DNA from 2 places in the Streptomyces sp. GMY02 genome. Region 2 is predicted to be linked to the other one. Evidence: riboswitches for the same ligand, from Rfam matches in the RefSeq annotation. Region 2 holds a riboswitch; the other holds the start of a gene.
The links. A riboswitch is a leader RNA that binds a small molecule or an ion and turns the genes downstream of it on or off. The one in region 2 is predicted to bind glycine.
Positions count from the first base shown of each region.

Region 1: another riboswitch for glycine. It lies ahead of gcvT (glycine cleavage system aminomethyltransferase GcvT); the one in region 2 lies ahead of gcvP (aminomethyl-transferring glycine dehydrogenase).

Region 1 is NZ_CP077658.1:2,383,431-2,387,841, reverse strand. Features, by position in the region: gene glyA (serine hydroxymethyltransferase) at 1-881, opposite strand, end outside; gene gcvH (glycine cleavage system protein GcvH) at 915-1,292, opposite strand; gene gcvT (glycine cleavage system aminomethyltransferase GcvT) at 1,456-2,595, opposite strand; glycine riboswitch at 2,743-2,840, opposite strand; gene KQY30_RS09885 (AAA family ATPase) at 3,015-3,704, shown strand; gene KQY30_RS09880 (enhanced serine sensitivity protein SseB) at 3,782-4,411, shown strand, end outside.
Region 2 is NZ_CP077658.1:7,205,946-7,210,356, reverse strand. Features, by position in the region: partial or broken gene gcvP (aminomethyl-transferring glycine dehydrogenase) at 1-2,821, opposite strand, end outside; glycine riboswitch at 2,998-3,095, opposite strand; gene KQY30_RS30685 (PRC-barrel domain-containing protein) at 3,207-3,611, shown strand; gene KQY30_RS30680 (DNA polymerase IV) at 3,500-4,411, opposite strand, start outside.

The DNA.
Region 1 (4,411 bases), 4.8 Mb from region 2:
TCCAGGGTGCGCTGCTGGCGCTCCTTGAACTCCTCCGTCGCCGCGACCTTGAAGGCGACCGCCTTGGCCGCGATGACATGCTCCAGCGGACCGCCCTGCTGACCGGGGAAGACCGCGGAGTTGATCTTCTTCGCCAGTTCCTTCGTACTGAGGATCACACCGCCGCGCGGGCCGCCCAGGGTCTTGTGGGTGGTCGTGGTCACGACATGGGCATGCGGCACCGGGTTGGGGTGCAGCCCCGCCGCGACCAGCCCCGCGAAGTGCGCCATGTCGACCATCAGATACGCGCCGACCTCGTCCGCGATCCGGCGGAAGCCCGCGAAGTCGAGCTGGCGGGGGTACGCGGACCAGCCGGCCACGATCAGCTTGGGACGGGACTCCTTGGCGAGCCGCTCGACCTCGGCCATGTCGATCCGGCCGGTCTCGTCGTCGACGTGGTAGGCGACGACGTTGTAGAGCTTGCCGGAGAAGTTGATCTTCATGCCATGGGTGAGATGCCCGCCGTGCGCGAGGTTCAGGCCCATGATCGTGTCGCCGGGGGAGAGCAGCGCGAACATCGCCGCCGCGTTCGCCTGGGCCCCCGAGTGCGGCTGTACGTTCGCGTGCTCCGCGCCGAACAGCGCCTTCACCCGGTCGATGGCGATCTGCTCGATCACATCGACATGCTCACAGCCGCCGTAGTAGCGGCGCCCGGGGTAGCCCTCGGCGTACTTGTTGGTCAGCACCGTGCCCTGCGCCTCCATGACCGCCACGGGAGCGAAGTTCTCCGAGGCGATCATTTCGAGCGTGGACTGCTGACGGTGGAGTTCGGCGTCGACGGCGGCGGCGACGTCCGGGTCGAGCTCATGGAGCGAGGAGTTCAGAAGCGACTTCGAAGACATCACAGTCCCTGGGGTCTCGGTGGCCGGAACGCGTCAGTTGCCGGAAAAGTCTTGGTACTCGTCGGCGGTGAGCAGCTCGTCCGGCTCCTCGGCGACACGTACCTTGAACAGCCAGCCGCCTTCGTACGGAGCCGAGTTCACCAGCGAGGGGTCGTCCACCACGTCCTGGTTCGTCTCGACGACCTCGCCGGTCACCGGGGCGTACAGATCGCTGACCGACTTGGTCGACTCCAGTTCGCCGCAGGACTCGCCCGCGGTCACCGTCTCACCGACCTCCGGGAGCTGGGCGAACACCACATCGCCGAGAGCGTTCGCGGCGAACTCGGTGATCCCGACTGTCGCCACACCGTCCTCGGGGATCGACAGCCACTCGTGCTCCTTGGTGTAACGGAGCTGCTGGGGGTTGCTCATGACCTGAATTCTCCTGTACGCGGGGGAGTGGTGCGGAACGGCTGTCTTACGGAGCGAGACGGAGCGAGATACGAGAAGCCGGCCGGAGCCGGAACCGAATGGCACCGGGACGGCATCCCTGTGGAACGAAGGCGGAACGGGGGTGGCGCTGATGATGTCCGTATCACTTCTGGCGTTTGTAGAAGGGCAGCGCCACGACTTCGTACGGCTCCTGCGAGCCGCGGATGTCGACCGTGACACCGGGCGTGCCGGGCGCCGCATGCGAGGCGTCGACGTACGCCATGGCGACCGGCCTGCCCAGGGTGGGGGAGGGCGCTCCCGAGGTGACCTCGCCGACGGGGGTCCCGTCGGCGACGACCCGGTAGCCGGCCCGGGGGACCCGGCGGCCCTCGGCGATCAGGCCGACGAGCTTGCGGGGCGGGGCGCCCGCGGCGCGCTCGGCCGCCGCCTCCAGGACCTCGCGGCCGACGAAGGCGCCGCCGTTCGAGGTCTTGTCGAACTTCACGACCCGGCCGAGACCCGCGTCGAAGGGGGTGAGGGCGGTGCTCAGCTCGTTCCCGTACAGCGGCATCCCGGCCTCCAGCCGGAGCGTGTCGCGGCAGGAGAGACCGCAGGGCACCAGGCCCGCTCCCTCGCCCGCCTCGGTCAGCGACCGCCACAGGCCCTCGGCGTACCGGGGCTCGACGAACAGCTCGAAACCGTCCTCGCCGGTGTAGCCCGTACGGGCGATCAGCGCCGGGACCCCGGCCACCGTGCCCGGCAGACCGGCGTAGTACTTGAGGCCGTTGAGGTCGGCGTCGGTGAGCTTGCCGAGGATGCCCGGGGACTGCGGACCCTGGATCGCCAGCAGGGCGTACGCGTCGCGGTCGTCGCGGACCTCGGCGTCGAATCCGGCGGCGCGCGCGGTCAGCGCGTCGAGTACCGTCTGCGCGTTGGAGGCGTTGGCGACGACCATGTACGTGTCCTCACCGAGGCGGTACACGATCAGGTCGTCCAGGATGCCGCCGTCCTCCTGGCAGATCATGGTGTAGCGGGCGCGGCCCACGGCGACGGAGCCGATGTTGCCGACCAGCGCGTAGTCGAGCAGCGCGCCGGCCGCGGGGCCGGAGACGGTGATCTCGCCCATGTGGGAGAGGTCGAAGAGCCCGGCCCTGGTCCGTACGGCGGTGTGCTCGTCGCGCTCGCTGCCGTACCGCAGCGGCATGTCCCAGCCCGCGAAGTCGGTCATGGTCGCGCCGAGGGCGCGGTGCACCGCGTCGAGGGCGGTCTTACGGGGGGTGCTGCTCGGGGGGGCGTGGTTCATCGCGATGGCTCCCAGGGCATGACGGCGAGGACGGTCCTCCCCATCTGTCATCGGAACCTGAGAGGTTCACCACGACCACCCGTACCAGGGGTCATGACTTGCACCTTGGGTGGAGCCGCAGAGCTGCGGCCCGCTTTTCAGATCTGCCTCATCCACGCGGTACGGGGCCTGAGAGATTCAAGGGAGGAACTTGCTCCTTCGGCGCCCGGCGCACTGAGTGACCGGGACTCTCCCGCGCGGATTCAAACGGCCGGTATGCAGTTGGCGGGCACATCATCGCACGCATCCGGGTGGACCGGGGCGGCAGGACCGCATTGCGCCGTCCGGCGTGAAAAGCTTGTGGCGCATTACCATTTCTTTACACTTTGTGGGCAGGCCCTAGCTGAGCTGACGCCGACTGATCGACAGGGGGGACGGCGATGATGTCGCAGGGGTCCGGAGCGTATGCGACGACCGCGGGGGTGCCGGCGCAGCAGGGGGTGTCCGACCGGGACGCGGTCGCGCGGCCCGTCGCGGTGGTACGGGACCTGCGGGGGCGCGGTGGCCGGCTGCCCGGCGCCCTGGCCTTCGGCGCGGGCGATCTGGTGGTGGTCTCGGGACTGCCCGGCAGTGGCAAGTCGACCTTGATCCGGCGGGCCGCCGAGGCCGGCGGGATCGACTCCCAGGACGCCAGGGACCGCTGGGAGCGCCGGCTGCCGGCCGCGCTCCCCTATGCCGTCTACCGCCCGCTCGTCCGGATGGCGCATTACGCGGGGCTGTGGCGTGCGCTCGGCTCCGGCGAGAGCGTCGTCGTGCACGACTGCGGTACGCAGAGATGGGTACGCCGCTGGCTCGCCCGCGAGGCCCGCAGACGTGGCCGCCGGCTCCATCTCGTACTGCTGGACGTACCGCCGGAGGTGGCGCGCGAGGGGCAGCGGGAGCGCGGCCGGGGCGTCTCGGGCTACGCGTTCGCCCGTCACCGCCGGGCAGTACGGCGGCTGCTGGCCGCCGCCGAGTCGGGCCGGCTGCCCCGGGGCTGTGCCACGGCGGTGCTCCTGGACCGGACCGCGGCCGGTGCCCTCGACCGGATCGCCTTTCTGGAGAAGCCGGGGCGGGAGGCCGGTCGCTGATCCGTGGACGGACGGGGACGCGCCGCCGCCTGCGGCATTAGGGTGCTGCCGCAGGTACGAGCACGGAGGAAGTGACAGTGAACACAGCATGGCCGGGCAATGAGCTGGAAGAGGTGCTCGCCGCCTCGCTCGGCAGCCAGGGAGCGGGCGGCCGGCTGGTGGAGGTGCTCGGGCGCAGCGAGGTGTGGGTGCCGCTGCCCAACGGCGGCGGTCCGGACAGCCCCGCCCTCGATCTGCCGACCCTGGAGATCGAGGGCGCTCCGTACGTTCCGGTCTTCAGCTCCCAGGGGCAGTTCGTCCAGTGCGTCGGCGCCCATATGCCCTTCACGATCGCACCCGCGCGCGAGTTCGCCCGGGGTCTGCCCCCGCAGCTCGGTATAGCGGTCAATCCCGGCGGCATGGTCGGGATGCCGTTGCCGCCGCCCGCCGTCGCCGAGCTGTGCCGGTCGGGGCGCAGCCCGCTGGACGGGCCGGCCACCGGCGGCCGGGTCAGGCTCTTCGAGCCGGACTGGCAGGAGGACCCGGTCGACTTCCTGGCCGCCGCGGGGAGCGAGTTCGAGACATCAGGGGTGGTGCTCTCGGCCCGCCGCGCGCTCGCCAGCGTCGAGGGGGATTCGCCGGCGCTCTTCATCGGCGTACAGCTCTCGTCCTGGGATGCGGCCGACCGGAACGCGCCCCTGGACGCGCTCGGGCGCGCGCTGGGGCGC
Region 2 (4,411 bases):
GCGGACCGGCGGCCAGTACTTGTCCGCGGCCGACACCCCGGCCGGGAAGACCGCCTCGGCGCGGCTGTACGGGTGCGCCCACTCGCCGCCCAGCGTGGCCGCCGTGTGCGGAGCGTTGCGCAGCGGATTGTCGTCCGCGGGCCACTCGCCCGACGCGACCCGCTCGATCTCCTGACGAATGGCGATCATCGCCTCGCAGAAGCGGTCGATCTCGTTCAGGTCCTCGCTCTCGGTGGGCTCGATCATCAGCGTGCCGGCCACCGGGAACGACATCGTCGGCGCGTGGAAGCCGTAGTCGATCAGACGCTTGGCGATGTCGTCGACGCTCACCCCGGTGGCCTTGGACAGCGGCCGCAGATCCACGATGCACTCGTGCGCCACCAGCCCGTTGGGCCCCGTGTAGAGCACCGGGTAGTGCGGCTCAAGGCGCTTGGCGATGTAGTTGGCGGCGAGCACGGCGACCTGGGTCGCGCGCTTCAGCCCTTCGCCGCCCATCAGCCGTACGTACGCCCAGGAGATCGGCAGAATGCCGGCCGAGCCCCACGGCGCCGCCGAGATCGGCCCGACGCCCGTCGCGGGTCCCGCCGCGGGCTGGAGCGGGTGGTTGGGCAGATACGGGGCGAGGTGCGCCCGTACCCCGACGGGACCGACACCCGGGCCGCCGCCGCCGTGCGGGATGCAGAAGGTCTTGTGCAGATTGAGATGGGACACGTCCGAGCCGAACCGGCCCGGCTTGGCCAGCCCCACCAGCGCGTTGAGGTTCGCGCCGTCGACGTACACCTGGCCGCCCGCGTCGTGCACGGCCGCGCAGATGTCGCCGATGTGCTCCTCGAACACCCCGTGCGTGGACGGGTAGGTGACCATCAGGACGGCCAGTTCGGAGCCGTACTGCGCGATCTTGGCGTGCAGGTCCTCGACGTCGACGTCGCCGTCCTCACGGGTCTTGACGACAACGACCTTCATCCCGGCCATCACCGCGCTCGCCGCGTTCGTGCCGTGCGCGGAGGACGGGATCAGACAGACGGTACGGTCCGTGTCGCCGTTGGCCCGGTGGTACGCCCGTACGGCCAGCAGCCCGGCCAGCTCGCCCTGCGAACCGGCGTTGGGCTGGAGGGACACCGCGTCATAGCCGGTGACCTCGGCGAGCCGCTCCTCCAGCTCCCGGATCAGGTTGAGATAGCCCTGCGCCTGCTCGGCCGGCGCGAAGGGGTGCAGCGCCCCGAACTCGGGCCAGGTGACCGGCTCCATCTCGGTGGTCGCGTTGAGCTTCATGGTGCAGGAGCCGAGCGGGATCATGCCGCGGTCCAGCGCGTAGTCACGGTCGGCGAGCCGGCGCAGATAGCGCAGCATCGCCGTCTCCGAGCGGTGCTGGTGGAAGACCGGGTGCGTCAGATAGTCGTCGGTGCGCAGCAGCGCCGCGGGCAGGGCGCCGGAGTCGCGGGCGGCCTCGTCCAGTGCGTCGAGATCGCCCGTGACACCGAAGGCGGTCCATACGGCGGTCACCTGGGCGCGGCCGGTGGTCTCGTCACAGGCGACGGAGACGGTGTCCGCGTCGACGAGGCGCAGGTTGACGCCGTCCTCACGGGCGGCGGCGACCACCTCGGCGGCACGCCCCGGCACCCGGACGGTCAGGGTGTCGAAGTACGCGCCGTGCACGGGCTCCACCCCGCCCGCACGCAGCCCGGCGGCCAGGATCGCCGCGTACCGGTGGGTGCGCAGGGCGATCCCGCGCAGCCCGTCCGGGCCGTGGTAGACCGCGTACATCCCCGCCATCACGGCGAGCAGCACCTGAGCGGTGCAGATGTTGCTGGTGGCCTTCTCGCGGCGGATGTGCTGCTCGCGGGTCTGGAGCGCCAGCCGGTACGCCTTGTTCCCGTCGGCGTCCACGGAGACCCCGACGAGCCGGCCCGGCAGGCTGCGCGCGAACTTCTCCCGTACGGCCATGAACCCGGCGTGCGGCCCGCCGAAGCCCATCGGCACCCCGAACCGCTGGCTGGTGCCGACCGCGATGTCCGCGCCCAGCTCGCCGGGTGAGGTGAGGAGGGTCAGCGCGAGCAGATCGGCGGCGACCGTGACGATCGCGCCGAGGCCGTGCGCCTGCTCGACGACGGGCCTGATGTCCCGTACGGCACCGGAGGCGCCCGGGTACTGGAGCAGCACCCCGAAGACCCCGCGCTCGGCGATCCCGTCCGGTATGCCGTCGCTCAGATCGGCGACCACCACATCGACACCGGCTCGGCTCCGCGCGGGTCCGGATCACGGCGATGGTCTGCGGCAGCGCGTCGGCGTCCACCAGGAAGACCCCGCCCTTGACCTTGCCGACCCGGCGGGAGAGCGCCATCGCCTCGGCGGCGGCGGTGCCCTCGTCGAGCAGGGAGGCGCCCGAGGTGGGCAGGCCGGTCAGGTCGGCCACGACGGTCTGGAAGTTGAGCAGCGCTTCGAGGCGCCCCTGGGAGATCTCCGGCTGGTACGGCGTGTACGCGGTGTACCAGGCCGGGTTCTCCATGACGTTGCGCAGGATCACCGGCGGGGTGAACGTGCCGTAGTAGCCGAGGCCGATCATCGGCGCCAGCACCTGATTGCGCGAGGCGAGGGACCGCAGCTCGGCCAGGACCTCGGCCTCGGTGCGCGCGCCGGGCAGATCCAGCGCCTCCGTGCTCCTGATCACCTCGGGCACCGCGGCGGCGGTCAGCTCGTCGAGCGAGCCGTAGCCGACCTGCGCCAGCATCTTCGCCTGCGCCCCCGTGTCGGGCCCGATGTGGCGCTGTTCGAAGGGGGTGCCGCGCTCCAACTGGGCGAGGGGTATGCGGTGGGCGGTCATTGGGAGGCCTCCTGGTCTGACACGACCTGCGAGGGGCACCACGGCACGGGTGCCCGGACGGCCTCCCCCTCTGTCATCTCGACCTGAGAGCTTCACCGGTCCGTCTCAGACGGGCCGGCTTTCACCGTCGGTGAGAGCGGATGCCGTCCGACGCCCGCCCTGCTTTCCAGAGTGACCTCGTCCGTGCGGTACGGGGGCCTGAGAGATTCCGGGGAGGATTTGCTCCTTCGGCGCCTCCGGACTTCTCACCGGAGGACTCTCCCGCACGGGGTCAGCAGCCGCTGCCAGCGTACCAGCGAGGACTTGAGCGTGACGTTCGAGTGGCCGACACCCCGGATCTGCATTTTTGTAGTGATACGAGCATGTGCGACCCGTTGGAGGGACCGTGGAGACTGATATCGATCCGCGCAGCCTGATAGGCCGCAAGGCGTTCGACCGCAACGGCCACCGGCTCGGCACGGTGGACGAGGTGTATCTCGACGACGCCACCGGAATCCCGGAGTGGGCCGCGGTCCGCACCGGGCTGTTCAGCCGTGATGCCTTTGTCCCGCTCGCCCCCAGCACTCTGGTGGATGACGCGCTCCAGGTCCCCTTCGAGCGCGCGCTGATCAAGGACGCCCCCGATTTCGGCGTCGGCCGCCATCTCTCGCCGGAGCAGGAGCTCCAGCTCTACCACCACTACGGCATCGCCCTCCCCGATCCGGAGCCCGAGCCGCCGGAAGGGTCCGCCTCCCTGTCCGACCGGGACTCCGAACGGGACTTCGGCCGGGTCGCGGGCCAGGACGACTGACCGGGGTCGGTCTCCGCCGGGGGCACCAGGGGCAGCGGCTCGGAGAGCGTCAGATCGGGGTCGTCGACCCAGAAGGTCCGCACCCGCCCCGGCGCGGACCCGGGCTCCTCGAACCGTACGGTCACCCGCCGCAGCCCGCTGCCCTGCACCCAGCCCGCCCCGTACTCGGTGTGCCGGACATCGTGGCCGGCCGGGAAGCGCCGCTCGGCGGGCGCCTCCGGCTCCTGGGGGCTCCCGGCGGGCCGCGCCGGTGCGGCCTCGGGCTCGGGTGCGGCGGGTGCCGGTACGGGGCGTTCGGCCGCGGCCTGCGCGAACAGGTCCTCCTGCGTGAAGTCCGCGAGCCCCGTCACCCCTACCCCCAGCAGCCGCACCCCGCCCGTCGTGTCCACCGACTCCAGCAGCCGCCCCGCCGCCTCCCGCACCACTCCCGGATCGTCCGTGGGCCCGCGCAGCGTCTCCGACCGGGTGAGCGTCGAGAAGTCGTACCGCCGCACCTTCAGCACCACAGTCCGCCCGGAGTGCCCGCCCGCCCGCAGCCGCTCCACGCACCGGTCCGCGAGCCGGTCCACCTCCGTCCGCACCCGTACCCGATCGTGCAGATCGACATCGAAGGTGTCCTCGACCGACACGGACTTGGTCTCCCGCTCCGACACCACGGGCCGGTCGTCGTGCCCCAGCGCCATCCGGTACAGCGAGGCGCCGTGCGCCTTTCCCAGCAGCCGTACGAGCTCGTCCTCGCCCGCCTCGGCCAGCTCGGCGACCGTGGTCATCCCGGCCCGGCGCAGATGCTCCCCGGTCGC